Regions from separate parts of the Kitasatospora sp. NPDC056446 genome, predicted to be linked through region 2. Evidence: riboswitches for the same ligand, from Rfam matches in the RefSeq annotation. Region 2 holds a riboswitch; each other region holds the start of a gene.
What was found. Region 2 has a riboswitch for S-adenosylmethionine ahead of ACFQ6N_RS24105 (aminotransferase class V-fold PLP-dependent enzyme). Riboswitches for the same ligand answer to the same signal wherever they lie in the genome.
Positions count from the first base shown of each region.

Region 1 (10,298 bases), on a different contig from region 2:
GACGAAGCCGGGGACGACGGTGTACCCGGTCAGGTCGAGGTCGCCGGGCTCGGTGTCGCCGCCGAGGCCGGCGATGCGCTCGCCGTCGACGGTGAGGCGGTCGCCCTCGACGACGCCGCCGGGCAGGACCAGGCGGGCGCCGGCCAGGGCAGTACGGTCACGGTCCGCGGTGGTCACGCGGTCACCTCCATGGAGAGCAGATCCCAGGCGAGCAGGCCCGCGCCCAGGGACGCGGCGGTGTCTTTGAGCATGGCGGGTACGACCTTCGGGGGCATCTGGAAGGTCAGGCGCTCGGTGACCGCCGCGCGCAGCGGTGTGAAGAGCGTGTCGCCGGCTTCGGCGAGCCCGCCGCCGACGATCACCGTGGTCGGGTCGAGCAGGCTCTGGGCGAGGATGATGCCGTCGGCGAGGGCGTCGACGGCCCGTTGCCAGACCGCGAGGGCGCGGTCGTCCCCGGCGTCCACCGCGGCGGCGCAGGATGCCGCGTCGGCGTCGGGGTCGCCGCTGGCCTCGGCCCAGGCGCGGGAGACGGCGGAGGCGGAGGCGAGGGTCTCCAGGCAGCCGCGGGCGCCGCAGCCGCAGGCCGGTCCGCCGGGGCGGACCACGACGTGGCCGATCTCGCCGCCGTAGCCGTGCGCGCCGGCCTCGATCCGGCCGTCGATGCCGATGGCGCCGGCGATGCCGGTGCCCAGGGCGATGAACAGGAAGCGGTCGACTCCCCGGCCGGCGCCGAGCCGGCCCTCGGCCAGGCCGCCGGAGCGGACGTCGTGCCCGAGGGCCACCGGCATCGCGGTGCCGCCCGGGCCGGCCAGGCGTTCGCCGAGGAGCTTGCGCAAGGGGAGGTCCCGCCAGCCGAGGTTGGCGGAGAAGACCGCGATGCCGTTCTTCTCGTCGATCGTGCCCGGGACGGCGACGCCGGCGGCGAGCGGGGCGACGCCGAAGCGGCTGCGGCCCTCGTCCGCCAGGTCGGTGGCGAAGTCGAGGATGGCGGTGACGACGGCGTCCGTGCCGTGCTCCCGCCCGGTCGGTCGGCGTGCCTCGAACAGCACGGAGCCGTCCTGGGCGAGCAGCGCGGCCTTCATGCCGGTGCCGCCTACATCGAGTGCGATGACGTGCTTCACGGAGGACAGTTTCCCTTGGGTGGGTAGAAGAGGTCTAGTCCAGTTGTCGGATTGGTCTGGTCCATACTGGGTGAGCTTTGTCGCAGCTGCGGGGGTGTGCGGCGCTTTGGGGTGGGGGCGTACCGGAGGTTTCCGGGGGGTTGTCCGGGAGTGAACCGGGTGCTGCCGTTGCGCATCGTGCAACGACCCGGGGCACTTCGGTAACTACTGGGGCCGGTGGGGCCAGTGGTGTGGACCAGTGGTCGGCGGGTTTGGCAGTGTGGCGCCTCTCTCCGCCGGAATCCCCCGTTCCGGCGGCAGTTCTTCCCCCCTAAGGCGGTACCCGCGTTGAACAGGCGCGTCCACGTTCCCACCCGTGTGCTCGGCAGCGTGCTGGCCGGAGCAGTGGCACTCACCGCGGTCGGCGCGTGCAGCGGGCAGGGCGACGGGACCGTCACCCTCAAGCTGGTCGCCGCAGACTACGGGGAGAGCTCGGAGACCAACTCCAAGCACTACTGGGACGGCGTCGCCAAGGCCTTCGAGGCCGCCAACCCCGGGATCAGGGTCAGCGTCGAAGTGGACAGCTGGACCGAGATCGGCAAGAAGGTCGAGGACATGATCGCGGCCGGGAAGTCGCCGGACCTGCTGCAGACCGGCGGGTTCGCGGACCAGGTCGCGGCGAACCGGCTGTACCCGGCCTCGGACGTGCTCTCGGTGGACACCCAGGCGAACTTCCTGGACACCTTCGCGCACGCCGGCCAGGTGCTCGGGACGCAGTACGGCATCCCGTTCGTCTCCTCGTCGCGGGTGCTCTTCTACAACAAGGCCGTGTTCCGGCAGGCGGGGATCGCGCAGCCGCCGGCCACCTGGAGCGAGCTGAAGCAGGACGCGGAGAAGATCAAGGCCAAGGTGCCGGGGGTGACCCCGTACGGGCTCCCGCTCGGTCCGGAGGAGGCGCCGGCCGAGTCCATGCTGTGGACGCTCAGCGGTGGCGGGAGCATCTCCGACGACGTCGGCAACTACACCATCGACAGCACCCCGAACCAGGCGACGTTCGGCTGGCTGAAGAACAACCTGGTGAGCACCGGGCTGACGTACCCGGACCCCGGGAAGATGAACCGCACCCCGGTGTTCCAGGACTTCGCGGCCGGGAAGGTCGCGATGCTCAACGGGCACCCGACGCTGCTGCGGATGGCGACCGCCGGGAACATCGACTTCGGGACGGCGCCGATCCCGAAGAAGGACGGGCTGGCCCGGACCGGCAGCCTCGGGGTCGCGGACTGGATGATGGCGTTCAAGGCGAACGGGCACAAGGACGAGATCAAGAAGTTCCTGTCCTTCGTCTACGGCCGGGACAACCAGCTGGCGTTCGACGAGCAGTACAACCTGCTGCCGGTCACCCAGGACGCGTTCAACCAGATGTCGACGGACCCGAAGCACGCGGACCTCAAGCAGTTCGCGGTCGGACTGACCAACGCGAGCTTCTACCCGTTCGGGGACCCGGCCTGGGGCGAGGTCAGCAACCGGATCAAGGCGGGGATCGGACAGGCCGTCACCGGGGACCCGAAGCAGGTGCTCGGGGGGCTGCAGGACGCGGCCGCGAAGGAAGCGGCCCGGGTCCGGGGCTGAGCCCGGCCCCCGGGGCGCCGCCTCGGTGCTGCGTCTCAGGGGTGGCGTCTCAGGGGTGGTGGCTCAGGGAAGCGTGATGGCGTAGGCCTTGCGCAGGGTCTCGTGGACCGTCCAGGTGGTGCGGTCGCCCTCGCGCAGGACCGCGCAGTCCCCGGGGCCGACCTCCAGGGTCGGGCCGTCCTCGATCTCGATGGTGGCCCGCCCGCTGAGGACCACGAACATCTCGTCGGCCTCGGTGTCGGTGACCACGCCGGGGGTGATCTGCCAGATGCCGCGCAGCTGGCGGCCGTCGGCGGACTCGGTGAGCACCCGGCCGGTGACCTCCGGGGTGCCGGAGACGATCTGGGACGGGTCGAGCGGCTCGGGGTCGAGGTCGGCGGTGGGGATGTGCAGGGCGAAGCCGGGCGTGGTCATGGGGACGACGGTAGTGCGGGCGGGCGCCCGGTGGGGCGAGCACTGTGTGTCGGGGGTACGCGCGAGAATGACACTCCGTAGTGGTGGGCGGAGGTGTCTGCGGTGGGCGAGCTGAGCGGGCGGGACCGGGCGGTGCTGGCGCTGGAGGGGCGGCAGTGGCGGACGGCGGGGGCCAAGGAGCGGGCGATCCGGGAGGAGCTGGGGCTCTCCTCCACGCGGTACTACCAACTGCTGAACGCGCTGCTGGACCGGGAGGAGGCGCTGGCGCACGCGCCGGTGCTGGTGAACCGCCTGCGGCGGGTGCGGGCCGCCCGGCGGGACGCCCGCTGAGCCGGGCGTTCCGGGCCGGGGGCAGGGGTATGGGCCCCGGTATGGGATTCGAAGAGACGTGGGTGCCGAGGACCGGGGCCGGGCGCGACGGGGCGCGGGCGATCCTGCGGGCGCCCCGGGACGCGGTGGTCGGGCTGGACTTCGACGGGACGCTGGCGCCGATCGTGGCGGACCCGACCCGGGCCAGGGCCCACCCGGGCGTGGCGGGGGCGCTGCGGCTGCTGGCCCCGGAGGTCGGCGCCGTGGTGGTGGTGACGGGCCGGCCGGCCGCGCTGGCGGTGGAGTACGGGGGGCTGGCGGCGGTGCCGGGGGTCGTGGTGCTCGGGCACTACGGGGCCGAGCGCTGGCAGGACGGGGAGCTGACGGCGCCGCCCGTGCACCCCGGGGTGGCCCGGGTGCGGGAGGCGCTGCCGGGGGTGCTGGCCAGGGCGGGCGCGCCGGAGGGCACCTCGGTGGAGGACAAGGGGCGCTCGGTGGCGGTGCACACCCGGCGCACGGCCGCGCCGCAGGAGGCGCTCGAACTGCTGCGGGCGCCGGTGGACGCGCTGGCGGCCGAGTCCGGGCTGGTGGTGGAGCCCGGGCGGCTGGTGCTGGAGCTGCGGCCGCCGGGCGTCGACAAGGGGGCCGCGCTGACCGGGTTCCTGCGGGAGCGGGCGGCCCGTTCGGTGCTGTACGCGGGGGACGACCTGGGCGACGTGGCGGCCTTCGCGGCGGTGGAGGAGCTGCGCGGAGACGGCGTGGCCGGGCTGCTGGTGTGCAGCGCGGCGGTGGGGGACGACCCGGTGCGTGAACTCGCCGACCGGGCGGACCTGGTGGTCCCGGGCCCGGCCGGCGTGGTGGAGCTGCTGGAGTCCCTCGGTCAGGCGCTCACAGCGCGTTGAGCTGGTCGAGGAACCACTGCTGCGGGGGGAGCGCGGTGGCGGCGGCCGCGAGCCGCCGGGTGCGGTCGGCGCGCTCCCGCTCCGGCATGGTGAGGCCGGCGTGGAGGGCGTCGGCGGTCGCGATGACGTCGTACGGGTTGACCGTCAGCGCGTCGTCGGCGAGCTCCGCGTGGGCGCCGGCCTCGCGGGAGAGGACCAGGGCGCAGCCCCGGTCGGAGACCACCGGGACCTCCTTGGCGACCAGGTTCATGCCGTCCCGGATGGGGTTGACCAGGGCGACGTCGGCCAGCCGGTAGGCCGCGAGGGAGCGCGGGAAGTCGTCGTCGACGTGCAGGATCAGGGGCTTCCAGGAGGGTGTGGCGAACTCGGCGTCGATCTCCTCGGCGAGCCGGCGGACCCGGGCGGTGTAGTCCCGGTACTCGGCCAGGTCGGTGCGGGACGGGTAGGCGAAGGCGATGTGGACCACCCGGTCGTGCCACTCGGGGCGGGTGCGGAGCAGGTGCCGGTACGCCTGGAGGCCGCGGACGATGTTCTTGCTCAGCTCGGTGCGGTCGACCCGGACGATGGTGCGGCGGTCGCCGACGGCCTCGCGCAGGACGGCGAGGCGTTCGTCCACGTCGGGGCGGTGGGCGCGTTCGCGCAGGAACCCGGCGTCGGCGCCGAGCGCGTGGACGCCGAGGAACGTGGTGCGGCCGTCCAGGGTGACGGTGAGCGCCTCGTGGTCGACCTCGGCGCCCAGGAGGTCCGCGCAGCAGGCGGCGAAGGCCCGGGCCCAGCGCTCGGTGAGGAAGCCGGCCCGGTCGGCACCGAGGATGCCGGTCAGGACCGCGCGGGCGACGTCGTCGGGCAGCAGCCGGTAGTACTCGGGCGGGGCCCACGGGGTGTGCGAGAAGTGGCCGATCCGCAGGTCGGGGCGGGCGGCCCGGAGCAGGGCCGGGGCCAGCGAGAGGTGGTAGTCCTGGATCAGGACGGCCGCTCCGGGGGCGGCCTCGGCGGCCAGGGCCTCGGCGAAGGCGGCGTTGTAGGCGCGGTAGGCGGCCCATTCGGTGCGGAAGCCGGCGTCGAAGGAGGGGGCGGTGGGCGTCGCGTAGAGCAGGTGGTGGACGAACCAGAGGGTGGAGTTGGCGACGCCGTTGTAGGCCCGGGCGAAGGTCTCCTGGTCGATGTCCAGCATCCGGACGGCCTGGCCGCCGACGTCGTGGCCGGCCAGGTCGAGGCGGCCGTCGGGGGCCTCCCGGGCGGCTCTGCGGTCGGCGTCGCCGAGGGCGGCGCAGACCCAGACGGCGTTCGGGTCGTCGATCGCGGAGAGGCCGGAGACCAGGCCTCCGCCGCCGCGTCGGAGGGTCAGCGTGCCGTCGGCGGCGGTGCCGAACGACACCGGTCCCCGGTTGGAGGCCACCAGGACGGGGGCGCTGCCGGTCGCACTCGAACGTTCGGTCGTGAGATCGCCCATGGTTGGGATGTTGCCGGGGGGTCGGGGCGGCAAACCCCTCAGTGCCGGGTCGCGTATTCGGGGACGGTGTGCATCGGGGGGCGCTCCAGGGCGGTCACCTCGTGGGTGCGGGGGGTGAAGGGGCGGGTCCCGCCGGCCGTGGGGGCGGAGAGGGCGTCCGGGTCGCGGGTGAACTGGGTGAGGTAGGGGTGGACCAGGTCGGCGGAGGCCTTGAGGCGGTGGGCGCGGTCCAGGCGTTCGAGGGCGGTGCGGTAGATGGTGGCGGCCATCCGGCCGAGGGCCTGGCCGTCCTGGTGGCGGTGGTGCCGGACGCCGACGTCGACCTGCGCCAGGGCGTCCAGCCCGACCAGTTCCAGCGCGTCGACCAGCAGGCCGAGTTCGACGCCGTAGCCGGTGGGGAAGGGCAGCCGTTCGAGCAGGCTGCGGCGGGCGGCGTACTCGCCGCCGAGGGGCTGGACGAAGCCGGCCAGCTCCGGCCAGTGCAGGTTGAGCAGGGGGCGCGCGACGAGTTCGGTGACCCGGCCGCCGCCGGCCGGCAGGACCGTACCGGTGTCCGTCTCCAGGGGGCGGTCGTACATGGCCTTGACGAGCTGGACGGACTCGTCGGTCAGCAGCGGGCCGACGATGCCGGAGACGAAGGCCGGGTCGAACTCGCGCAGGTCGGCGTCCACGAAGCAGACGATGTCGCCGCGGGTGGCCAGCAGCGAGCGCCAGAGCACCTCGCCCTTGCCGGGGACGGCGGGCAGCCGGGGCAGGATGGCGTCGCGCTGCTCCACCCGGGCGCCGGCCTCGGCGGCGACGGCGGCGGTGGCGTCGGCCGAGCCGGAGTCGACCACGACGAGTTCGTCGACGAGCGGGAGGCGTTCCATCAGCTCGCGGCGGATGGTGCGGACGATGTCCCCGACGGTGGCCTCCTCGTCCAGGGCGGGGAGGACGACGCTGACCGTCCGGCCGGTGCGCTCCTTGGCCGCGAGGAGGGTGCGGACCGGCCGGTCGGCCGCGCTCCAGGACCGGCGGCGCAGCCAGGAGGCCGCCTGCGGGAGGAGCTCGGGGGTCGGTTCGGCGGGCACGGAAGTCTCCTCGGCGGGGTCGGTGGGACGGGTCATCTCGCGTGGCGGACGGTCCCGTTCGGGGTTGACGCCTTCGGATACAGTCTTCGTACAGCGGTCGGACCTTTGCACGCCGGGGTCACCGTTGAGCGCGACCACAATTTCACAAGCTCATCCAGAGGGACTGAGGGAACGGCCCGTTGACGTCCCGGCAACCTTCTCGCCCGGCCGTCGTCGACGGCCCGCGGGACAGGTGCCAATTCCGTCCTGTGGTGCGACCGCGCCACGGGGAAGATGAGGAGAGAGGCCTCGCCATCATGGCTATCGACACACCTGTTTCCGTGGACCTCGGCCCCGCCACCGCCCTGTCCTGTCGGGAGTGCGGCACCCGCTTCCCGCTCGGTCCCAGCTTCGCGTGCCTGGAGTGCTTCGGCCCGCTGGAGATCGCCTACGACTTCGGCAGCGAGGGCGCCGAGGAGCTGCGCAAGCGGATCGAGGCCGGTCCGGCGTCCGTCTGGCGCTACGCGCCGCTGCTGCCGGTGCCGGCCGACGTGGCCTCCAAGCCCAACCTGAACCCGGGGTGGACCCCGCTGGTGAAGGCGGACAACCTGGGCCGGGAGCTCGGCTTCACCGCCCAGCTGCACATCAAGGACGACTCGGGCAACCCGACGCACTCGTTCAAGGACCGCGTGGTGGCCTGCGCCATCGAGGCGGCGCGGGCGTTCGGCTACACGACGCTCTCCTGCTCCTCCACCGGCAACCTGGCCGGCGCGGTGGGCGCGGCGGCGGCCCGGGCCGGGTTCCGGTCCTGCGTGTTCATCCCGCACGACCTGGAGCAGGGCAAGGTCGTCATGGCCGGGGTGTACGGCGGCGAACTGGTCGGCATCGAGGGCAACTACGACGACGTGAACCGCTTCTGCTCGGAGCTGATCGGCGACCCGGCCGGCGAGGGCTGGGGCTTCGTCAACGTCAACCTGCGCCCCTACTACGGCGAGGGCTCCAAGACGCTGGCGTACGAGATCTGCGAGCAGCTCGGCTGGCGGCTGCCGGAGCAGATCGTGATCCCGATCGCCTCGGGTTCGCAGCTGACGAAGATCGACAAGGGGCTGCAGGAGCTGATCAAGCTCGGTCTGGTCGAGGACCGCCCGTACCGGGTCTTCGGCGCGCAGGCCGAGGGCTGCTCGCCGGTGTCGGCCGCGTTCAAGGCCGGCCGGGACGTGATCAAGCCGGTCAAGCCGAACACCATCGCCAAGTCGCTGGCGATCGGCAACCCGGCGGACGGCCCGTACGTGCTGGACATCGCCCGGCGGACCGGCGGTGCGGTGGAGGACGTCACGGACGCCGAGGTGGTGGACGCGATCCGGCTGCTGGCGCGGACCGAGGGCATCTTCGCCGAGACCGCGGGCGGGGTGACCGTCGGCGTGCTGAAGAAGCTGGTCGAGACCGGGCAGCTGGATCCGGCCAAGGAGACCGTCGCCATCAACACCGGCGACGGCCTGAAGACCCTGGACGCCGTCTCCGACGCCGGGATGACGGCCGTCATCCGCCCGACGCTGGCCTCCTTCCGCGACGCCGGCCTCGCGGCCGTCTGAACCGCCCGAACCGCCCGAACCGGCCGGGCCGCCCGGCCGCCCGAGCCACCCGGCCCCCCAGGGCACCGGCCCCGTACGAGCCCCACCCCGCTAGGAGAGTCATGAGCGCCAACGTCCGCATTCCCACCATCCTGCGCACCTACACCGGCGGCGCCGCCGAGGTGGCCGCCGAGGGCACCACCCTGGCCGAGGTCATCGCCGACCTGGAGCAGAACCACGCGGGCATCGCGGCCCGGATCCTGGACGACGCCGGCAAGCTGCGCCGCTTCGTCAACGTCTACGTGAACGACGACGACGTGCGCTTCGCCGAGGGCCTGGCGACCGAGATCAAGGACGGCGCGAGCGTTTCGATCATCCCGGCGGTGGCCGGCGGCTGCTGAGCCGCGGCGCCCCGCCCATTCGGCCGCCCGTACGTACGGAATTCCGCTCTCCGTATGTACGGGCGGCCGCTTGCATTCCGGCGGGAATATTTCCCGGTCAAGTCGGAGTAGAGTGAGGCTCGGTTGGGAACAGGGGTTCCCTCCCGGCTCTCCCAGGGTGTTCCACCGCAGCGCTTCCGGCCGGTGGGCCCGGCCGTGAAACATGTCAGGCGGATGTCAGAATTCCCGCAGGGATTTGAGTAATTCGTCCGCTATGTCCGGCGTGAAATGCCGAGATTTTTCCCGATTCAGCCCGTCCTGTCCCTTGACGTCGCGACGGAATTCCCGGCGGTTGACCCTGTTGCAGAGGGCTTCGGTCCGGATACATTCAGCGGCGGTCGACGCAATCACCCGCTCACCGGGGCCCGTTGGGCGTCCGGGGCGAATGGTTGCGGCGTGCACGGCTGCGCCCAGGGGGGGTTCCCCGGGCCTGCCTTCAAACCAACCCGGGCCCGCTACCTGCGGGCGCGTGAAGGGCCAGCACAGCACTAGGGGAGTTCGGAATGGCTCAGGGCACCGTCAAGTGGTTCAACGCGGAGAAGGGCTACGGCTTCATCGCGGTCGACGGTGGTGCGGACGTCTTCGTCCACTACAGCGCGATCCAGATGGACGGCTACCGCACCCTCGAGGAGGGCCAGCGGGTCGAGTTCGAGATTTCCCAGGGACAGAAGGGCCCGCAGGCGGACATGGTTCGCGCGGCGGTCTGACCCCCTTCCGACTCCAGGAGCTCGGCGCGGCCCACGGCTGGTGACCACTCGGCTTCTCGGCGGGCCCGTACGACACGCGTCGTACGGGCCCGCCGGCGTTCCCCGGCGACCCCAGCGGCGGCTCGCGGGTTGGCGATTGGGCTTGCACTCGACCACCCGGAGTGCTAATCATTGGCGTTAGCACTCACAGCGTGAGAGTGACAGCGGACCGGGTCGGTGAGGCCCCCGGGAGCGGTAGGGGAAAAGACCCCCGCACACCAGGGCCGTCCGTCGCGGGCACCCCTTGGTCCGAGCAGTCGACCGTGTCCCGGAGGACCACTTCTGATGGCCAAGATCATCGCCTTTGATGAGGAAGCTCGCCGCGGCCTTGAGCGTGGCATGAACCAGCTCGCCGACGCCGTGAAGGTCACGCTCGGCCCCAAGGGCCGCAACGTCGTGCTGGAGAAGAAGTGGGGCGCCCCCACGATCACCAACGACGGTGTCTCCATCGCCAAGGAGATCGAGCTCGAGGACCCGTACGAGAAGATCGGTGCGGAGCTCGTCAAGGAGGTCGCCAAGAAGACGGACGACGTCGCGGGTGACGGCACCACCACCGCCACCGTGCTCGCCCAGGCCCTGGTTCGCGAGGGTCTGCGCAACGTCGCCGCCGGCGCCAACCCGATGGCCCTGAAGCGCGGCATCGAGAAGGCCGTCGCGGCCGTCTCCGACCAGCTGCTGGCGCAGG
Region 1 is NZ_JBHTRF010000009.1:73,761-84,058, forward strand. It holds gene nagA (N-acetylglucosamine-6-phosphate deacetylase) at 1-177, opposite strand, end outside; gene ACFQ6N_RS08670 (ROK family protein) at 174-1,121, opposite strand; gene ACFQ6N_RS08675 (extracellular solute-binding protein) at 1,449-2,729, shown strand; gene ACFQ6N_RS08680 (cupin domain-containing protein) at 2,793-3,143, opposite strand; gene ACFQ6N_RS08685 (DUF3263 domain-containing protein) at 3,246-3,473, shown strand; gene otsB (trehalose-phosphatase) at 3,515-4,354, shown strand; gene ACFQ6N_RS08695 (trehalose-6-phosphate synthase) at 4,341-5,807, opposite strand; gene ACFQ6N_RS08700 (glucosyl-3-phosphoglycerate synthase) at 5,846-6,877, opposite strand; SAM riboswitch class I at 7,025-7,157, shown strand; gene thrC (threonine synthase) at 7,174-8,448, shown strand; gene ACFQ6N_RS08710 (MoaD/ThiS family protein) at 8,550-8,828, shown strand; gene ACFQ6N_RS08715 (cold-shock protein) at 9,371-9,574, shown strand; gene groL (chaperonin GroEL) at 9,899-10,298, shown strand, end outside.
Region 1: another riboswitch for S-adenosylmethionine. It lies ahead of thrC (threonine synthase); the one in region 2 lies ahead of ACFQ6N_RS24105 (aminotransferase class V-fold PLP-dependent enzyme).

Region 2 (10,298 bases):
GTGCAGGTGGGTGGCGAACAGGTCGTTGCCACCGCCGACCAGCAGCACCAGGTACAGCGAGATCCAGGCGGCACCCAGGGCGGTGCGGACCGGGGCGTTGCGCGGGCGGTCCAGGATGTGGTGCTCGCGCTTGTCGCCGGTGATCCAGCCCTCGATGAACGGGTAGACCGCGATCGAGACCAGGACCAGCGGGAAGATCATCAGCGGGATGAACACACCCAGGTTCAGGGTGTGGCCCCAGAGGCTGATCTCCCAGCCCGGCATGACACGGATCAGGCCCTCGGAGAAGCCCATGTACCAGTCCGGCTGGGCGTCGGTGGACACCTGGTCGGGGCGGTACGGGCCGTAGGCCCAGATCGGGTTGATCGTGGCGATCGCCGAGATGGCGGCGATGATGCCGAAGACCAGGAAGAAGAAGCCACCGGCCTTGGCCATGTAGACCGGCATCAGCGGCATGCCGACGACGTTCTTCTCGGTCTTGCCCGGGCCCGCCCACTGGGTGTGCTTGTGGTAGAAGACCAGGATCAGGTGCGCCACCAGCAGGCCGAGCATGATGCCCGGGATCAGCAGCACGTGGATGGTGAAGAAGCGCGGCACGATGTCGTGGCCGGGGAACTCGCCCCCGAACAGGAACATCTGGACGTAGGTGCCCACCAGCGGGACGGCGAGGATCGCGCCTTCCATGAAGCGGATACCGGTACCCGACAGCAGGTCGTCCGGCAGCGAGTAGCCGAAGAAGCCGTCGAACATGCCCAGGATCAGCAGCAGGAAGCCGAAGACCCAGTTGATCTCACGCGGCTTGCGGAACGCGCCGGTGAAGAACACGCGCATCATGTGGACGAGCATCGCCGCCACGAAGACCAGGGCGGCCCAGTGGTGGATCTGGCGGATCAGCAGACCGCCGCGGATCTCGAAGCTGATGTCGACCGTGGAGGCGTAGGCCTCCGACATCCCGATGCCCTTGAGCGGCACGTACGAGCCGTTGTAGACGACCTCGGCCATCGACGGCTTGAAGAACAGCGTCAGGTAGACGCCGGTCAGGATGATGATGACGAAGGTGTAGAGGCAGATCTCGCCCAGCATGAAGGACCAGTGGTCCGGGAAGATCTTGCGCAGGTTGGCCTTGGCGAGGGAGTAGATCCCCAGCCGGCCGTCCGTCCAGTCAGCCGCGGCTTCCCACTTGTTGGCGGGCTTGGCACGCGTACTGGAGGGCTTGGCGGCACCGGTCGTGGTGCTGCTCGTGTTACTCATCGAGCACGCTCCCAGAAGCTCGGGCCGACGGGCTCCGCGAAGTCGCCGGTGGCGACCAGGTTGCCCTTGTCGTCAGTGGTGATCTTCAGCTGCGGCAGGGGGTGGCCGGCCGGGCCGAAGATGACGCGCGCGCCGTCCGCCAGGTCGAAGGTCGACTGGTGGCAGGGGCAGAGCGCGTGGTGGGTCTGCTGCTCGTAGAGGCTGATCGGGCAGCCGACGTGCGTGCAGATCTTGGAGTAGGCGAGGATGCCCTCGAAACCCAGCTCCTTGGACTTGTCGTCCTTGATGTCGTCCGGCGCGATGCGGACCAGCATCAGGGCGTCCTTGGCGATCCGCTGCTGGAAGTCCTCGCTGTGCGTGGACAGCCCCTCCGGCATGGCGAAGGTCAGCGAGCCGATGATGATGTCCTCGGGCTTCATCGGCTGCATGGTGCTCATGTTGACGAGCGGCAGCGGCTTGGCCTCGGTCGCCTCCTTCCAGCCGGTCTCGTGGAGCTTCTTCTCCGGGAGCGGGCCGAGGTCGCGGAGCAGGACCACGCCGGAGAGCGGGACCAGCGCCATCGAACCGATGAGGGTGTTGCGGATCATCTTGCGACGACCGAAGCCGGACTCGGCGGCACCGGTCTTGAACTGCTCGATGACGTCCGCGCGGACCTCGTCGTCGGCCTCGATCGCGTGGCGCTCGGCCGGCAGCTCGACGTCCGACATCAGGGTGCGGGCCCAGTGGACCGCGCCCGCGCCGATCATGAAGAGGGCGACGCCCAGGGTCAGGCCCAGCGCGAAGTTCAGCGCGCTGACGTGACCCAGCGGGAAGATGTAGACGATCTTGTCCGGGTCGATGGCCACGTACGAGGCGATGAAGCCGACGGTGGCGAGCATCGAGATCACGAACATCAGCGAGACCTGGCGCTCGGCGCGCTGGGCGGCCCGCTCGTCGATGTCGGTGCGCCGGGGCTCGTGGGCCGGCAGGCCCGGGTCGGCGAAGGGGTTGCCGTGTTCGGCCACCTCGCCGGCGGAGCCGTGCGACTCCGGGAGCTTCTCTTCTGACATGTCGTGGCTCATGACTTCTTGGCCTTGGTGGTGTGGGCGGCGACCCAGATCGCGACCGCGATGAGCGTGCCGAGGCCGAAGATCCAGCCGAACAGGCCCTCGGTCACCGGACCGAGGCTGCCGAGCGTGAGACCGCCGGGGTTCGGCTCATCGGAGGTGGTGTGGCGGACGAAGGCCACGATCTGCTTCTTCTGCTCCTCGGGCATGGTGGTGTCCGGGAACGACGGCATGTTCTGCGGGCCGGTCTGCATGGCCTCGTAGATGTGCTTGGCGTCCACGCCCTCCAGCGACGGGGCGTACTTGCCCTTGGTCAGGGCACCGCCCTGGCCGGCGAAGTTGTGGCACTGGGCGCAGTTGGTGCGGAACAGCTCGCCACCCTTGGAGATGTCGTCCGGGTTGGTCGAGGTGTACTGCTCCTCCTTGGGGGTCACCGGGCCGGGACCGAGCGAGGAGACGAAGGCGGCGAGCTGGTCGATCTCGGCCTGCGAGTAGATGTTCGTCTTGCGCGGCACCTGGGCGCCGGGCTGCTGGGCCGGCATGCGGCCGGTACCGACCTGGAAGTCGACGGAGGCGGAGCCGACGCCGACCAGGCTCGGACCGTCACTGCTGCCCTGGCCGTTCAGGCCGTGACAGGAGGAGCAACCGACGGCGAAGAGCTTCTTGCCCTCATCGATCGCGAGCGACTGCGCGGCGACGTCGGCCTGCGCCTTGCCGGCGGGAGCGAACGCGGCGTACAGCCCCCCGGTTGCCGCCAGGGCGAGAAGTAGGACGACCAGCGCCGCCAATGGGTGGCGCCGTCGTGCGGAGAGCTTTTTCACGGAATAACCCCGGTGTCAGGATCTGGTCGACTGGTGGGTGCACCCGGCGGCCGGTCTGGCCGGCACGAGGCTGCCTGTCTAGGGCTGCGCGCGCGGTCGGTCGGTGGGAGCGTCGGCACCGGCAGAAGCGGCCCGTCGCCGGTGAGGGCGGGGGCCGCAGCCGGTGGCCAGCGACCTGATCAGCTGGTTACTTGATCAGGTAGATGGTCGCGAACAGGCCGATCCACACGACGTCGACGAAGTGCCAGTAGTACGACACGACGATCGCGGCGGTGGCCTGCTCGTGCGTGAAGCGCTTGGCGGCGTACGTCCGTCCCAGGACCAGCAGGAAGGCGATCAGACCACCCGTCACGTGCAGGCCGTGGAAGCCGGTGGTCAGGTAGAACACGGTGCCGTACGGGTCGGAGGACAGCGACAGGCCGTCCTTCTTGACCAGCTCGGTGTACTCGTAGACCTGGCCGCCGATGAAGACCGCGCCCATCATGAACGTGATGATGAACCACATGCGGAGCTTCTTCACGTCACCGCGCTCGGCGGCGAACACGCCGAGCTGGCAGGTGAGCGAGGAGAGCACCAGGACAGTGGTGTTGACCGAGGAGAACGGCACGTTGAGGGCGTGGGCCTTCTCGGTCCAGAACTCGGCTCCCTTGACGGAGCGGAGCGTGAAGTACATCGCGAAGAGGGCCGCGAAGAACATCAACTCGGAACTGAGCCAGACGATCGTTCCGACGCTGACCATGTTCGGCCGGTTGACCGATCCGTGCGCGTGCCCGGTTTCTACTGCTGTTGCTGTCGCCACGACGGACATTATGTCGGTCCCTTATTCCGTCTTCACGTCGGGGGGTGTCCCTCGGAGTGTCCGGTGCGTGCGGTATGCCCCCCTGGAGGGTGCCGGACGGTCCGGACGGGGGCTGAGCAGCGGCGTGTCCCTTTTCTGACGGTTCCTCGGAGCGGCCCGTGACCCCGTTGCCCGGCGCGTCGTTGCACGGTCGGCGTAGTGCCGGGAGGTAGGGGAGGAGGCTCCGGGTCGGCCGTACGGGTGGACCGGGTCCCTCCGGGTGACGGGCCGTCCTCCGGGCGGGTGAGCCGGGGGCCGCGGCCGCTCCGGGAGGAACGTGCGCGAGGGGCACTCGGCGGGCGGTGATCGGGAGTAGCATCCGGATCAGGCGAACGTGGTCCGGATCACACTTGAGGGAGCAGGGTCCATGGCGTACACGACCGATGAGACGCTCACCGTCCTCGTCTACAGCGACGACCGCAACACCCGCGAGCAGGTGCTGACGGCGCTCGGCCGCCGGCCCGCCGAGGATCTTCCGGAGCTGTCCTACCTGGAGTGCGCGACCACCCCCGCGGTGCTCAAGGCACTGGAGAAGGGCGGCGTGGACCTCTGCGTGCTGGACGGCGAGGCCGTTCCGGCCGGCGGGCTGGGGCTCGGGCGCCAGCTGAAGGACGAGATCTACGGCTGCCCGCCGGTGCTGGTGCTGATCGGCCGGCCGCAGGACTCCTGGCTCGCCGCCTGGAGCCGGGCGGACGCCGCGATCTCCCGCCCGGTGGACCCGGTGGCGCTGGCCGGGGCGGTCGCCACCCTGCTGCGGGCCCGGCTGGCGAAGCGGGCCCCGGCCGCCCGCTGAGCGGTGCCGTCTCACTACTGGAGAAGACAGGCCCCAGGCGCGCCGCCGCTCGATAGGCTGGCTCCATCCGTACGGACGTCCCCCCGGAGCGGGGGAACCGACAACAGCTGGAGTCAGCCATGGTGAACGTGAACCCTGCGAACGGCGGTAGCGACCCCGCGCAGGTGGTCCGCTCCTGGCCGGACCTCCTGGCGGCGCTGTTGAAGGGGGAGGACCTCGACCGGGAGTCCACCGCGTGGGCGATGGACCGGATCATGAGCGGCGAGGCGTCCCCCGTCCAGGTGGCCGGGTTCATGATCGCGCTGCGGGCCAAGGGCGAGTCGGTCGACGAGGTCACCGGCCTGGTCGACGCGATGTACGAGCACGCCGAGCCGCTGGAGATCCCCGGTCCGGCGGTGGACATCGTCGGCACCGGCGGCGACCGGGCGAAGACCGTCAACATCTCCACCATGTCGGCGATCGTCGCGGCGGCCGCCGGCGCCAAGGTCGTCAAGCACGGCAACCGCTCGGCCTCCTCCACCAGCGGCTCCTCGGACGTGCTGGAGAAGCTCGGGGTGGCGCTGGACCTGTCCGCCCGGCGGGTGGCCGAGGTGGCCGAGGAGGTCGGCCTCACCTTCTGCTTCGCGGCGAAGTTCCACCCCTCGATGCGGCACGCCAGCACCGCGCGGCGCGACCTCGGGGTGCCGACCGCCTTCAACATCCTCGGCCCGCTGACCAACCCGGCCAAGGTCACCGCGCACGCCATCGGCTGTTTCGACACCCGGCTGGCCGGGCTGATCGCCGGGGTGCTCGCCCGGCGCGGCTCGACGGCGCTGGTCTTCCGCGGCGACGACGGGCTGGACGAACTGACCATCACCACCACCTCGCAGGTGTGGGTGGTGCAGGACGGGGTGGTCACCGAGACCACCTTCGACCCGCGGGACGTCGGCATCGAGCTGGTCGGCATCGAGGCGCTGCGCGGGGCGGACGCCTCCTACAACGCCGAGGTCGCGCGCCGGCTGCTGGCGGGCGAGCGCGGGCCGGTGCGGGACGCCGTCCTGCTGAACACGGCGGCGGCGCTGGTCGCCCTCGACCTGGGCGACGCGCCGCTGGCCGAGCAGCTCGCGGCGGGCATGGCGCGGGCCGAGGCGGCCATCGACTCCGGCGCGGCGCAGGACCTGCTGCGGCGCTGGTCGGAGGCCACCAGCCGGATCTGAAGCGGTAGTTGGGAGCCCGTGCCGGTCCGCCGGCGCGGGCTCTCGGGCTGTCCGGATGGTGGATGTCCGTTTGACCGCCCGATGGACGGGACCTAGAGTCATCGCCAGGTCATGAGTGACAGCGCGAAGCCCCAGCTTGCTGTCCGGCAACCCTCCGTCCGTGGCGGGGTGCCCTGGGTGAGGACCGGGTCGCCACGGCAAACCGTCCGTGCGACAAGCGCGGACACCCGACGACCAGCACTCTCGGGGTCCCTGTACCCCGAAGGAGTGCACCCCCATGTCTGTCGCCACCGAGATCCGCACCCCCCTCGCCCCGCTCGCCGTCCTCGGCGCCGACGTCCGGGTCCCGCTCGCCAGCGGTGCCAAGGTCGGCTACGCGGCGCTCGACTACGCGGCCAGCGCGCCCGCGCTGCAGCGGGTCTGGGACGACGTCGCCGCCTACGCGCCGTACTACGGCAGCGTGCACCGCGGGGCCGGGTACCTCTCGCAGCTGTCCACCGACCTGTTCGAGCAGAGCCGCCGCACCGTCGCCGAGTTCCTCGACCTGCGCGAGGGCGACCAGGTGGTCTTCACCCGGGCCACCACCGACTCGCTCAACCTGCTGGCCGCCGCCGTCCCGGCCGGCACCCGGGTGTTCGCCTTCGAGACCGAGCACCACGCCTCGTTGCTGCCCTGGGCGCACGCCGGACTGGACGTCACCTACCTGCGGGCACCGCGCTCGCGGGCCGAGGCGGTGGCCGCCCTGGAGGCCGCGCTCGCCGAGGCGCCGGAGGGCCCCAAGCTGCTCTGCGTCACCGGCGCCTCCAACGTGACCGGCGAGCTGTGGCCGATCGCCGAGCTGACCGGGGCCGCGCACCGGCACGGCGCCCGGGTGGTGCTGGACGCCGCCCAGCTGGCCCCGCACCACCGGGTCTCGGTGCGCGAGCTGGACGTCGACTGGATCGCCTTCTCCGGCCACAAGATCTACGCGCCGTTCGGCGCCGGGGTGCTGGCCGGCCGCGCGGACTGGCTGGACGCCGCCGAGCCGTACCTGGCCGGCGGCGGGGCGACCCGGACGGTCGCCCGGGAGACGGACGGCTCGGTGGCCGTGCAGTGGCACACCGGCCCGGCCCGGCACGAGGCCGGCTCGCCGAACGTGATCGGCGCCTACGCGATCGCCTCGGCCTGCCGGGCGCTGAGCGAGGCCGGCTTCGACGCGCTGGAGGCCCGGGAGCGGCAGCTGGTCGACCGGCTGACGGCGGGGCTCGCCGGGATCCCGCAGGTCAAGGTGCTGAACCTGTTCGGCGCCGGTTCCGCGCGGGTGGGCGTGCTGTCCTTCGTCGTCCAGGGCTGGAACAGCTCGCACTTCTCGGCCGCGCTGTCCGCCGAGTACGGCATCGGGGTGCGCGACGGCCTCTTCTGCGCCCACCCGCTGGTGCGCACCCTGCTCGGGGACGAGGATGTCGCACCGTCCGAGTGCGGTGCCCCGGAGCCCTCGCTGCCCGGCGAGCGCAGCCTGAACGCGATCCGGGTGAGCTTCGGCGCCGGCACGCCGGACGAGCACATCGACCGCTTCCTGACCGCCGTCCGCGAGCTGGTCACGGACGGTGCGGCCTGGAACTACCGCAACGAGGGCGGGCGTTGCGTCGCCGACAGCCGTCGGGAGGGCTGACGCCCGGGCGTCGCGCTACTCGTCCAGGCCGAGCGCGAAGGCGGCTTCCAGGTCGTGCTGGGAGTAGGTGCGGAAGGCGATCTGGGTCTCGGTGTGGGCCACGCCCGGGACCTTGTTGAGCCGGCCCGGGATGACGTCGGCCAGGTCGTCGTGACGGCGCACCCGGACCATCGCCACCAGGTCGTAGCCGCCGGTCACCGAGTACACCTCACTGACGCCCTCGATGGCGGCGATGGCCTCGGCGATCTCCGGGATGCGGTCGACACTGGTCTTGATCAGGACGATGGCGGTGATCACTTTTCGGGCTCCTTTGTGGGGTGCCGCCAGCGTATCGGGCGTCAGGCCGGGCGTCGCGAGGGGTGGCGGACGACGGTGCAGCCGAACAGGAAGCCGGCCGAGAAGCCGATCACGTGGACCAGGTAGGCCACCCCCGGGCCCGCCGAGTGCACCGACCACCACTGGAGCGCGAACCAGAGGCCGAGCACCAGCCAGGCCGGGAAGCGCAGCGGCAGGAAGAACAGCAGCGGGACGAGCGTCGTCACCCGCGAGCGCGGGTGGAAGCGCAGGTAGGCGCCCAGGACGGCGGAGATCGCGCCGGAGGCTCCGATGAGCACCCGGGTGGAATCCGGCGAGTGCGCCTCGGCGAGCGCGAAGCCGTACGTGGCCAGGCTGCCGGCGGCCAGGTAGAAGAGGGCGTACCTGGCCCGGCCGAGCCGCCGTTCGACGGTGGGGCCGAAGACGTGGAGGAAGAGCAGGTTGCCCAGCAGGTGCAGCCAGCCGGCGTGCAGGAAGAGGCCGGTGAGGACGGACAGCGCCGGGTGCTTGCCCGGGGTCGGGGCGGCCGGGCAGCCCGGGACGGGGTCGGGGGCCTCGGCCAGCTGTCCGGCGGTCAGCGGCCGTCCGGCCAGCAGCTCGGCCGGGACGGCGCCCCAGCGCTGCTCGTACCGCTGCTCCGCGCAGACCCGGGCCTGCCCGGTGCCGTACAGCGGGTTGAGCCCGGCGGCCGGGCCGAGCAGGAACACCAGGGTGTTGACCGCGATCAGGGCGTAGGTGACCGCCGGGGCGGGCACCTGCGGCCGGCCGCCCCGCGCGGCAGTGTGGTCGGGGGCCGCGAGCGCCATGCGGCCAAGCATCCCTCCGGGCGCCGCAGGTGACACGGCGGTTTACGGCAGGTGGACTAGCCCTGGTATTCCGCTGACCGGTGGTCGCGGCGGTTGCCCCAGGCAATAGGCTTGGGGCGGGCATTCCCGCCTCCCGCCGCCGACGCCGGGGCTCCGGGGGGAGCGCCTGGCCCACACAGGGACCACCCGAGAGGACCCCCGATGACCGTCCCCGCCCTGACCGCCGAGACGCGCTGGCGCTGCACCCTGTGCGGCAACCTGACCCGCTTCGACGTGACCCGCACCGCCCGGGTGACCGAGTTCCTGCACTTCGACCTGGCCGGCGACTCCAAGGTCGAGGAGACCGAGGTGCTCAGCGAGACCGTCGAGTCGGTGCGCTGCCGCTGGTGCAACGCGGTGGACCAGGTCGAGCTGGTGGCCCGTCCGGGGGCCGAGGACGCCGAGGCCCCGACCGGCCAGGGCTGACCCCGCCGGTGCGGCGGGCGGTGCGCGGCGCGCCCGTCCGCCGCACGGGACAATCGATACGCAGACAAGACGCACGGGGCGTGACGACTGGGGGAAGTCGCGGCCGTACCCCGCTGAACCAGGATCGGAGCCGAGGACGTGGTGGACGCAGCGAAGGAGCCCGGCGAAGCGCAGGGACTTCGGCCCGCTGCGCAGGCGCCGGAGGCCGGGACGGACCCGGCGGGGAGCGCCGGCCCGGGAGCGGTCGAGGCGTCGGCCGCACCGTCCGACCCCTCCTCCGACGCCGAGGGGTCCGCACCTGAGCGCGCCGTGGAGAAGCTGGACCGGCCGCTGCCCGAAGGGGTGCGCCGGCGCGTGGTCGGGCTGGCCTCGGACGCGCTGGGAGGGCTGCCGCCGGGCGAGCTCCCGCAGAGCCTGCGCCAGTACGTCAAGTTCACCCCCGCGCGGCGGGCCAAGTACGCGGCCACCGCGCTGGCGGCGGCGCTGGAGGCCGAGCCGGCCTTCCGGGTGCGGATAGCGGAGCGGCTGCGGCTGGGGCAGCCCGACCTGGTGCGGGCGCTGGAGTCGGGCAGCGTCCCGGGCGCCGCCGATCCGATGGATGTCGCGGCCGCCGCCTACCTGGTGCGCTCGACGGGCTGGAGCCGGCTGGTCGCCGAGGCGGGCGAGGAGGCCGAGCGGGCCGGCGCCGAGGACGCGGCCGCGGAGGCGACCCGGCTGGTGGAGAAGCTCCAGTCGGAGCTGGCCGAGGTCCGGGCCGCCGCCCGGGCGGACCTGGAGCGGCAGCGCACGGAGTCGGAGAGCGTCCGGCGGGAGGCCGAGTCGCTGCGCAAGAAGGTGCGTTCGCTGGAGAGCGACACCCGCCGCGCGCAGGCCGAGACGCGCCGGGTGGCCGGCGAGCTGGAGGCGCTGAAGGCCCAGGGCGCGGCCGAGCGCGGCGCGGCCGAGGTCGAGGCGCGGCGGCTCAGGCACCGGGTCTCCGAGCTGGAGACGGCCGCCGAGCAGGGCCGCCGGTCGGCCCGTGAGGGGCGCAGCGTCGAGGACATGCGGCTGCGGCTGCTGCTGGACACCGTCCTGCAGTCGGCGCAGGGCCTGCAGCGGGAGCTGGCGCTGCCGGTC
Region 2 is NZ_JBHTRF010000040.1:29,426-39,723, forward strand. It holds gene ACFQ6N_RS24075 (cytochrome bc complex cytochrome b subunit) at 1-1,251, opposite strand, end outside; gene ACFQ6N_RS24080 (Rieske 2Fe-2S domain-containing protein) at 1,248-2,300, opposite strand; gene ACFQ6N_RS24085 (c-type cytochrome) at 2,309-3,118, opposite strand; gene ACFQ6N_RS24090 (heme-copper oxidase subunit III) at 3,306-3,926, opposite strand; gene ACFQ6N_RS24095 (hypothetical protein) at 4,324-4,749, shown strand; gene trpD (anthranilate phosphoribosyltransferase) at 4,869-5,945, shown strand; SAM riboswitch class IV at 6,053-6,171, shown strand; gene ACFQ6N_RS24105 (aminotransferase class V-fold PLP-dependent enzyme) at 6,223-7,596, shown strand; gene ACFQ6N_RS24110 (Lrp/AsnC ligand binding domain-containing protein) at 7,612-7,893, opposite strand; gene ACFQ6N_RS24115 (rhomboid family intramembrane serine protease) at 7,935-8,717, opposite strand; gene ACFQ6N_RS24120 (hypothetical protein) at 8,919-9,182, shown strand; gene ACFQ6N_RS24125 (NYN domain-containing protein) at 9,492-10,298, shown strand, end outside.

Region 3 (10,298 bases), on a different contig from region 2:
GGCGCCTCGCTGCGCACCGCCGACGCCGCCGAGGACCTCACCACCGCCGCCCTCGCCGCGCTGAGCGCCGTCCTGCTGCTCACCACCGCCGCCCTGACCTGGCGGGCGACCGGCCGCGCCCTGCGTCCGGTCGAGGCCATCCGCGCCGAGGTGGCCGCCATCGGCGACCGCGACCTGGACCGCCGGGTCCCCGAGCCCCGCAGCGACGACGAGATCGCCCGCCTCGCCGGCACCATGAACGCCATGCTCGAACGGCTGGAGGCCGCCGGGGCCCGGCAGCGCCGCTTCATCGCCGACGCCTCGCACGAGCTGCGCAGCCCGCTCACCGTGCTGCGCACCCAGCTCGAAGTCGCCCGCACCCACCCCGATCCCGACGTCCGCACCGAGCTGGTGGCCGGTGCCCTGGAGGACACCGAGCGCCTCCAGGCCCTCGCCACCGACCTGCTCCTGCTCGCCCGCCTCGACGCCACCGGACACGACTGGCCCCACGAGTCCGTCGACCTCGCCGAACTCGTCCGGGCCGGCGTCGCGGCCCGCGCCGACGGGCCGCACCCGGTCACCGTCGACGCCCCCGAACCGGTCACCGTGCACGGCAACCCGCTGTGGCTGGGCCGCCTGCTGACCAACCTGCTCGACAACGCCCAGCGCCACGCCCGTCGGCGGGTCACCGTGCGCCTGCGCGCCGACCCGGCCACCGGGCTGGCCCACCTCGACGTCGCCAACGACGGTCCGCCGATCGAGCCGGCCGACCGGGAGAAGGTCTTCGAACGGTTCGCCCGCCTCGACGACGCCCGCAGCCGCGACGACGGCGGCACCGGCCTCGGTCTCCCGATCGCCCGGGACATCGCCGCCGTGCACGGCGGCACCCTCACCGTCCTCGACACCCCGGGGACGGCCGTCTTCCGCACCTGCCTGCCGACGCGGACCGGGCCCGCCGCAGGCTGAAGGGGGCAATCCGGGGCCCGGAAGGGGCGTCAGGGAAGCGGCCGGAAGCGAACAGACCGGGGCACAGTCGGACCGAACCGGGCGGGGTGGGACGATACCTGCCATGTCTAGCAAGTCTCCCCCGGTCCGGGGCACCGACGCCCCGCCCGACCCGCTCCGCCGTCTGCTGCTCGAACTGGGCGAAGCCCTCCTGGGCGGCGGCCTTCCCGTCCATGAGGTCGAGGAGGAACTCCACCGGCTGGGGCGGGCGATGGGAGCCCCGGACGTCCGGGTCGCCGCACTGACCAACGGGCTGTTCGTCGCCCTGGACGCGGACGAGGCCACCCGCTTCCAACCGGTCGGCGGCGCGCTGCGGTTCGAACAGACGGCGGACGTCCTCCACGTGGTGCACCGGCTCCGCGCGGGCGGCCTCGACGGGCCGGGGGCCCTCGCCGAACTGGACCGGATCCGCCGGACGCCGCCCCGCCTGCCCGGCTGGGTCGCGGACCTCGGGGCGCTGCCGGTCGGGGTCGGGGTCTGCCTGTTCCTCCAGCCCGCGACGGCGAACGTGCTGGCCGCCGGGGCCGGCTCGCTGGTCGTGGTGGGGCTGACCGTCCTCGCCCGGCGGCTTCCGTACCTGCGGCCGCTGCTGCCCGTCACGGCCGGGTTCCTGGTGGCGCTGCTGGTCCTGTCGCTCGCCCGGGCCTCCCTGCTGGACGGCCCGCTGCGGACGATCGTGGCCACGCTGGCGATCCTGCTGCCGGGCGGACTGCTGGTCACCGGGCTGTCGGAGATCGCCGCGGGCGCGGCCAGCGCCGGTTCGGCCCGGCTGGTGTCCGGCGCGGTGCAGCTGGCACTGTTCCTCGCCGGGGTGGCCGCGGCCGCCACCGCGATCGGCATGCCCGCCACGGCCCTGGCCAACGTCCAGGTGGCCAAGCCGAGTTGGTGGGTCATCGGGCTGGGGCTGGCACTGGCCGTGGCCGGTGTCGTGATCAACGTGAACACCCCGCTGCCGGCCGTCCCGTGGATCGTCGCGGTGATCGCGGTGAGCGTCACCGTCCAGGTGGTGGTCGGCTCGGCGCACGGCGCGGCCATAGGCGGCCTGGCCGGCGCGGTCTCCGCCGCGATCGCGGCCACCCTGGTGCACTGGCTGCCGGGCGGCCCGCTCTGGCAGGTGCTCTACCTCCCGGCGTTCTGGATCGTGGTGCCGGGCTCCTTCGGCCTGCTGAACACCGCGCAGATCGAGGTCGGGAACGGGGCGCAGTCGGTGCTGGCGGCCGTGTCGGCGGTGTTCGGGGTGTCGATCGGCACCCTGATCGGCTCGGTCATCAGCCGGATCCCCCGCCCCTCCCTCCCCGTGCTGCGCCCCCGGACCTGACCCGGGCGGGCACCGGGCACCGGCGGAACGGGCACCGCCGGAACGGACGGAGGAACGGACGGAGGGACGGGGCGGCGGCATGCCGGGTCAGGCGTGCCGCAGCGCCTCGGTGAGGCGGTCCGCCGCCTCGACCACCGCCTGGGACAGGTGGGCGCCGGGGTGGCGGGTGAGCCGTTCGACCGGGCCGGAGACCGAGACCGCGGCCACCACCCGGTTGGACGGGCCGCGCACGGGCGCGGAGACCGAGGCGACCCCGAGTTCGCGCTCGCCGATGGACTGGGCCCAGCCGCGCCGCCGGACCCCGCTGAGGGCGGTGGCGGTGAACCGGGCGCCCTGGAGGCCTCGGTGGAGCCGCTCGGGCTCCTCCCAGGCCAGCAGGACCTGGGCGGCGGAACCGACCTTCATCGGCAGAGTCACCCCCACCGGGACGGTGTCGCGCAGACCGGTGAGGCGCTCGGCGGCGGCCACGCAGATCCGGATCTCCCCCTGGCGGCGGTAGAGCTGGGCGCTCTCGCCGCTGACGTCCCGCAGGTGCGTCAGGACCGAGCCGGCGGCGGCCAGCAGCCGGTCCTCACCGGCCGCCGCCGAGAGCTCACCGACCCTGGGGCCGAGGATGAACCGGCCCTGGAGGTCCCTGGCGACCAGGCGGTGGTGTTCGAGTGCGACCGCGAGCCGGTGGGCGGTGGGGCGTGCCAGGCCGGTGGCGGCGACCAGTCCGGCCAGGGTGGCGGGACCGGCCTCCAGGGTGCCGAGGATCGAGGTGACCTTGTCGAGCACGCCGACGCCGCTCGTGATGTCCATGGATGGGTACTCCGTCTCAAGTCCCGTGGGCGGCACGTGGGTTCCGCATACGGGGGCTCCGGGCGGGGAGCCGTGGGGGTGGTCAGCGGGGACGGGCCTGAGAAGTCGGCCGATTGCCTGCGCCGGGCACGGGACGGGTACGCGAAAGGGCCGGGACGGAAAGCGCCCGGACGAAGGACAGTACAGAGAGCACCGTGTCTCCTCATCTTCCCCGCGCCGGTTTGGCGACAGGCCGGAGTTGGCACTCGTACCGGACGACGCGGCGCGTGCTTCGGACGCCGGGTCGAACGGGGAGTTGCCGGGGCTTCGTAGGGCCGGTCCCTCCACCCCTCTGGATGATTCGCGAAGAACCATACAAGATTCCCCGGGTCCGCCGCCAAACCTCCCCACTGCGCCCCACCCCGCGCAAGCCCGGGACGGCGAGTTTCTCCTACAAGTCAACATGGTCGCCCGCCCGCGACGTGCCCGAGACAATCCGTCCGCACGGCCCAACCCGCGGACAGAAAGAGTGTGGACACGTGGCGACCACGACCAGAAATCCTTCGACCTCGTCCCAGGGCCGCTTAGCGGCGGCCCCCGTCCTGTACCGGCGGCCCCTGCTCGCCGTCTCCGCCGCGGTGGTCGTGCTGCTGCTCGCCCTGTCGGGGCGGAACGGGTACCACGTCGACGAGCTGTACAACCGGGTGTCCGGCGGACACCTCGCCTGGGGGTACGTCGACCAGCCCCCGCTGGTCTCGGTGATCGCCTGGGTGGAGACCACGCTGTTCGGCGACACCCTGACCGGTCTGCGCGTCCTGCCGGCCCTGATGACCGGCCTGGTGGTGTGGGTGGCGGGCTTCACCGCCCGCGAACTCGGCGGCGAGCGCGGCGGCCAGGTCTTCGCCGCCGCCGCGTCGGCCGCGACGGTCGTCACCCTCAACGCCGGCCACGTGCTGACCACCAACGGCCCGGACCTCCTGGTCTGGGTGACGCTGGGCTGGCTGTTCGTCCGGCTGCTGCGCACCGGCGACACCCGGCTCTGGCTCGCCGTCGGCGCGGTCACCGGCGTGGGCATGCTCGCCAAGAACCTCGTGGTGCTGGTGGTCCTGTCCCTGCTGGTGGGCGTGCTGGCGGTGGGTCCGCGCGCCGTCCTGCGCAGCCGGCACCTGTGGTGGGGCGCCGCGATCGCCACGGTGCTCGCGACCCCGGCGGTGCTGTGGCAGATCACCCACGGCTGGCCGGCCGTGGAGATGAGCGACGCGCTGCAGGTCGCCCTTGGGTCCGACTCCCGGGTCGCCTTCGTCCCGTTCCAGGTGCTGCTGGTCGGCCTGTTCCTCACGCCGGTGTGGGTCGCCGGGCTGGTGGCCCTGCTGCGCCGCCCGGCCTGGCGGGCGTTCCGGCCGGTCGGCGTCGGCTACCTGTTCCTGGTGGTGCTGCTGCTGGCCATCGGCGGGAAGCCGGAGTACACCGGCGGCCTCCCGCTGGTGCTGCTGGCGGCGGGCTCCGTCGCGACGGTGGAGTGGGCGCGGAGCACCTTCCGCCGCTCGCTGGCCGGGACCGCCCTGGTCGGCAACGCGCTGCTGTCGGTCGTGCTGATGCTGCCGGTCCTGCCGATCGCGTGGTACGGGTCGAACCCCGTGCTGAAGGGGCTGGGCGTCTTCCAGCTCGACCAGGCGGGCTGGCCCCGGCTCGCCCAGGAGGTGGCCGCCGTCGACCGGTCGCTGTCCCCGCAGGACCGCGCGCACGCCGTCGTCTACGCCAACCACTACGGCCTGGCGGGCGCCCTGGACCGGTACGGGCCGGAGAACGGGCTGCCGCCCGTCTACAGCGGGCACAACTCCTACGCCGACTTCGGCCGGCCCGCCGACGACACCACCGTGGTCATCGCGGTCGGTGTGAACCGGGAGGAGTTCGGCGCCCACTTCGCGAGCTGCGAGCCCAACGGCAAGTTCGAGACGGACCTGCCGGTCGCCGACCAGAACACCGAGTTCCTGGTCTGCCGCAACCCGCGCGAGCCGTGGCCGCAGCTGTGGCCCAAGCTCAGCTGGATCGGCTTCTCCTGCCCGTACACGGCCGAGGCGATCACCGCGAAGAGCACGAAGGGCTGCTCGCTGACCTGAGCGACGGGCCTCGAACCGCACGGGCCCGGGCGAGGGCCCGGACCGACGACGAGGGCCGCCTCCCCCGCACACCGGTGCGGGAGAGGCGGCCCTCGTCGTCCTTCGGTCAGCGCGGGGTCCCGGCTCCCGCCGCCAGCGTGGGGAAGCGGCGCAGCGCGGGGGTGAGGGTGGTGCCCACCGCGACGACGGCCAGTGCGCCGCACAGGGTCAGCAGGCTGCCGTGGCTGTCCCCACCGGCCATCAGCAGGCCGCCCGCCAGTGGCCCGACCGCGCCGGCGCCGCCGGCGAAGAGTCCGACGATGCCGCTCAGCCGGCCGCGCAGTTCGTCGGGCGCGACGGTGAGCTGGTAGGTCATGACCGTCGTGAACGCGGTGGGGATCAGGAAGGCGATCCCGCCGAGCAGCACGCCGGTCAGCACACCGGTCGGCACCAGGGCCAGCACCAGCGTCAGCCCCGCCGCGACCCAGGGGAACCCGACGATGACCACGGGCGCGGGCAGCGCCGCGTGCAGCCGGCCCGCGACGGCGGCGCCCAGCAGACCGCCGGCGCCGAACCCGGTCATCATCACGCCCACTTCGCCGGGGGCCAGGCCGCCCTCGCCGGACAGCGCCAGCACGATGACGGTCAGGGCGGAGACGAACAACTCGCAGCACATCAGCCAGACCAGGGTCGGCCTGATCACCGGGTGCCCCAGCACCCACCGGAACCCGTCGGCGAGCATGCCCGGCCGCTCGGGCCCGGCGCCCGGCTCCCCGGCACCCGACTCCACGGCACCCGGCTCCACGGCACCCGGCTCCACGGCGGACGCCCGCCCCGGCTCGGCCCGGGGGAGGCGGAGGAAGCCCAGCACCACGCAGGACGCCACGAGCAGGACGACGGCGACCGCGAACGGGGCCATCCGGTCGACGGCGAACAGGAAGCCGGCGCTCGCCGGGCCCAGCAGCGTGGCGATGTACCGGCGGGTGGTGTTGGTCGCCACCGCCTGCGACAGCTGCGACTCGGGCACCACCTGCGGCAGCGCGGCGTGCTCGGCCGGGTCGAAGGCCGCGCCCATCAGCCCCTCCGCCACCGCGACCACGAGCAGGTGCGCCAGCGAGAAGTGCCCCGCGAACAGGGCGAGCGCCAGGCTCGCCATCGCCACCGCCCGGACGCACTGGCAGACCAGCATGACCAGCTTGCGGTCGTAGCGGTCCACCAGGACGCCGGCCGGGACGTTGGCCGCCATGTGCGCCGCCGCGATGACGGCGGCGACGACTCCCATCCGGGCCGCGGAGCCGGTCGCCGCCATCACCGTCAGCGGGAACGCGATCAGGCACAGCTGGCTGACCAGTTCGGACACCAGCTGACTGCCCCACAGCACGTGGTAGTTCCGGTTGCGCGACAGCGGCGGCACGCGACCGGGCGCGACGTCGACCGTCATCCGGCCGACGCCCCGGTGCGGCGGAGCAGCCGGCCGGCGAGCTGGAGCAGCTCGACCCGGCCGGTGTCCGGGTCGCGGACGAACCGGCCCGTGCCCGGCACCCCGCCGCCGCCCGCCGTAACGAACCGCAGGTCGGCGGTGCAGGTCAGCGCGGAGCGCGGCCCGTGCCCGACGGACAGCGTCAGCCCGTCGGGGCCGGCCTCGACCAGGCAGTCCCAGTCGCCGTTGGCGTAGCGCCCGGCGCACTCGGCCGGGCCCGCGACCGGTTCGGCCGGGTCGGACAGCGTCCGCAGCGAGTGGTTCGCCACGTCGAGCCCGGCCGCGCCGAGTTCGGCCAGCAGGTCCTCCCACAGCCCGGCGCCGGTGCTCGCGTTGGTGGTGAGCGCCACCGCCGTCCCGGCGGCCGGGTCGAAGCGCAGGTGGGACCAGGTGCCGTCGCCGCTGCCGTCGTGCCCGTTCCAGTCGTGACTGGTCGGGTCGCCACCGGCCGGGTCGACGACGGCCGGGTCGCCGGCGTCGCGGCCGCCGTCCGGGCCGCGGAAGACGGCCCAGCCGAGCCCCCAGCCGTCGGCGAGGCCGAACGGTCCGACGGCGAGGCCGCCGGTGTGGTCCCGGAGCATCGCGTCGCCGGTCGCGGGGTCGAGCACCCCGGCGCCGGTCGGGTCGTGCAGGCCGGCCAGCCGCACCAGGTCGGCCGCACTGGCCGCCAGCGCCGCGGCGGGGTCGTCGACCGGGGCGAAGGACTGCTCGGGCACCGGGAGCAGGCCGTCCCGCTCCGAGGAGCCCTGGACCACGTGGCCCTGTGCCGTCGGCCGGTCGCCCGGCTGCCCGTTGTACGCCGCCGCGATCCCGAGCGGGCGCAGCAGCATCGACTCCACGGCGGTCCGCCAGTCCGTGCCGGTCAGCACCTCGACCAGGCGGCCGGCCAGCACGTAGCCGACGTCGGAGTAGGAGAACGCGGTGCCCGGTCGGTGCGTCACGGCGCTCTCGTCGCAGTGCCGTTCGATCCAGGCGCGCCGGTCGGCGCTGGGCACCCGCTCGTCTATCGCGGCGACCAGTCCGCCGGTGTGGCCGAGGAGTTGACGCACCGTCACCCGGCCGACCGGGCTCGCGGCGGAGAGTTCGGGCAGGTAGGCGCCGATCGGGGCGTCGAGGTCCAGCCGTCCGTCGGCGGCCAGCAGTCCGACGAGCAGTGCGGTGGCCGGCTTGGTCAGGGAGGCGACCGGGAACGCGGTGTCGGCGGTGACCGGCAGGCCGGAGCCCGCCACCCGCTCCCCCGTCGCGACGACGATCAGCCGGCCCTGGTGGCGGACGGCGAGCTGCGCGCCGGGCACCCGGTGCGCGCGCGCCAGTTCGGCGAGCCGGGCGGCCAGGAACGCGCGGTCGAGGGCCGGGACCGCCGGGTCGGCGGCGTCCTGGTCGTCGGCGTCCGCGTCGGCGGCGAGGGAGTCGGTCACGACACTCGGCGGGGAGTCGAGCGGTGCCACCGGCTCGGGCCCGACCGGCCCGGGCGCGGCCCCGCCGTCGGCGGCCCCGGTCCGGACCGCGACCGCCGCGAGGCGTTCGACGGTCGGGTGCGAGAACAGGTCCTTGGGCACGATGTGCCAGCCGGCCCGCCGGGCGCGGTAGACCACCTGGACGCTCAGCACCGAGTTCCCGCCCAGCTCGAAGAAGTCGCCGGTCACGTCGACCTCGTCGAGCGGGCGGCCGAGTACCTCCGCCCAGATCGCGGCGAGCGCGGCCTCCGTCGCGTCGCGCGGCGCGACCCGCGGCGCGGCGTCGTCGGCCGTCGCGCCCGGGGCGGGCAGCGCCCGCCGGTCGACCTTGCCGCTGGGGGTCAGCGGGAAGGTGTCCACGACCACGAAGAACGCGGGCACCATGTACCCCGGCAGGGACTTCCCGAGGTGCGCCTTCAGCTCCGCGGCGGTGGGCGGTTCGGCGCCGGCCGGCACGGTGTAGGCCACCAGCTGCCGGTCGCCCGGGCGGTCCTCGCGTGCCACCACCACGGCCGAGCCGACCTTCGGGTGGGCCTCCAGCACCGTCTCGATCTCGCCGAGCTCGATCCGGAAGCCGCGGATCTTGACCTGGTCGTCGGCCCGGCCGACGAACTCCAGGACGCCGTCGGCCCGCCACCGGACCACGTCGCCGGTGCGGTACATCCTCCCTCCGGCCGGTCCGAACGGGTCGGCGACGAACCGGCCCGCGGTCAGGCCGGGCCGGCCCGCGTAGCCCCGGGCCACGCCCTCGCCGGCGATGTACAGCTCGCCCGGGACGCCGGGGGGCACCGGCTGGAGGCGGGCGTCGAGCACGTACACCCGGGTGTTGGCGATCGGCCGGCCGATCGGCGGCGCGCCGGTGGTGCCGCGCGCCAGCTCGGCGGCGGTGGACCAGATGGTGGTCTCGGTCGGCCCGTACACGTTCGTCACCGACGGCGATCCGGCGGTCAGGGCCTCGGCCAGTTCGGCGGGCAGCGCCTCGCCGCCGACGAGCACCCGGACCCGGGCGAGCACGTCCGGGACGGCCTCGGCGACGCCGCGCCACAGGCTCGGCGTGGCCTGCACCACCGTGACGTCCTCGGCGTGGACGACCCGGCGCAGTTCCCGCGGGTCGAGCACCAGCTCCTTGTCCGCCAGGACCACGGCCGCGCCGCTGACCAGCGGCACGAACAGCTCCAGGTGCGCGATGTCGAACCCGACGGTGGTCACGGCCAGCAGCCGGTCCCCGGGGGCCATCGCGGTCCGGTCCCGCATGTCCAGCACGAAGTTGCGCAGGTTGCCCCGGGTGACCACGACGCCCTTGGGGGTGCCGGTGGAGCCGGAGGTGTAGAGCAGGTAGGCGGCGTTCTCCGGGCCCACCGGCCCGGCCGGGGCCGGCCTGGTCGCCGGGAGGCCGGCGAGCAGGGCGGCCGTGCCGGGGTCGGTGAGCGAGAGGGACGGCGTGCCCTCCGGCAGGTCGAGGACGGCCGCGTCGCCGGTCAGCGCGAGGACCGGGGCCGCGTCGCGCACCATGAACGCGAGGCGTTCGCGCGGGTGGTCCAGGTCCAGCGGCAGGTAGGCGGCGCCGGTCTTCAGTACCGCCAGCATGGCCACCAGCAGTTCGGGGGTGCGCGGGCAGGCCAGGGCGACGGTCTGCTCGGGGCGCAGGCCCCGGGCCACCAGGTGGTGGGCCAGCCGGTTGGCGCGGGCGTCCAGTTCGGCGTAGCTCAGCACGGTGTCCCGGTGCACCAGCGCGGTGCCGTGCGGGGTGGCCGCGGCCTGCTGTTCGAACAGCTCGACGGTGGTGGCCCGCCCGGTCGGCAGGGCGGTGGCGTTCCACTCCTCCAGCAGGACGGTCCGCTCGGCGGCGGTCAGGACGGGCAGTCCGGCGACCGGGCTCCCGGCGTGGTCGGCGAAGGCGTCCAGCAGGGTCGCCAGGCGTCCGGCGAGCCGCTCCACGGTGCCCGGGTCGAACAGGCGCGGGTCGTAGCCGAGGCGCAGGTGCAGTTCGTCGGTGGTGTAGGCGGTGAGGGTGAGCGCGTAGTTGGTCTCCTCCGCGCCGTCGTTCTCGCGCACCACGAGGCCGTGCCGGGCGCCCGCCTCCCGGTCGTACGGGAAGCTCTCGAAGATGACGAGGCTGTCGAACAGGCCGGAGTCCCCGGGCACGTCGCTCCAGCCGCGGACCTGGGCCAGCGACACGT
Region 3 is NZ_JBHTRF010000063.1:20,683-30,980, forward strand. It holds gene ACFQ6N_RS30075 (sensor histidine kinase) at 1-945, shown strand, start outside; gene ACFQ6N_RS30080 (threonine/serine exporter family protein) at 1,049-2,302, shown strand; gene ACFQ6N_RS30085 (IclR family transcriptional regulator) at 2,390-3,103, opposite strand; SAM riboswitch class I at 3,303-3,445, opposite strand; gene ACFQ6N_RS30090 (glycosyltransferase family 39 protein) at 3,622-5,202, shown strand; gene ACFQ6N_RS30095 (MFS transporter) at 5,309-6,622, opposite strand; gene ACFQ6N_RS30100 (amino acid adenylation domain-containing protein) at 6,619-10,298, opposite strand, start outside.
Region 3: another riboswitch for S-adenosylmethionine. It lies ahead of ACFQ6N_RS30085 (IclR family transcriptional regulator); the one in region 2 lies ahead of ACFQ6N_RS24105 (aminotransferase class V-fold PLP-dependent enzyme).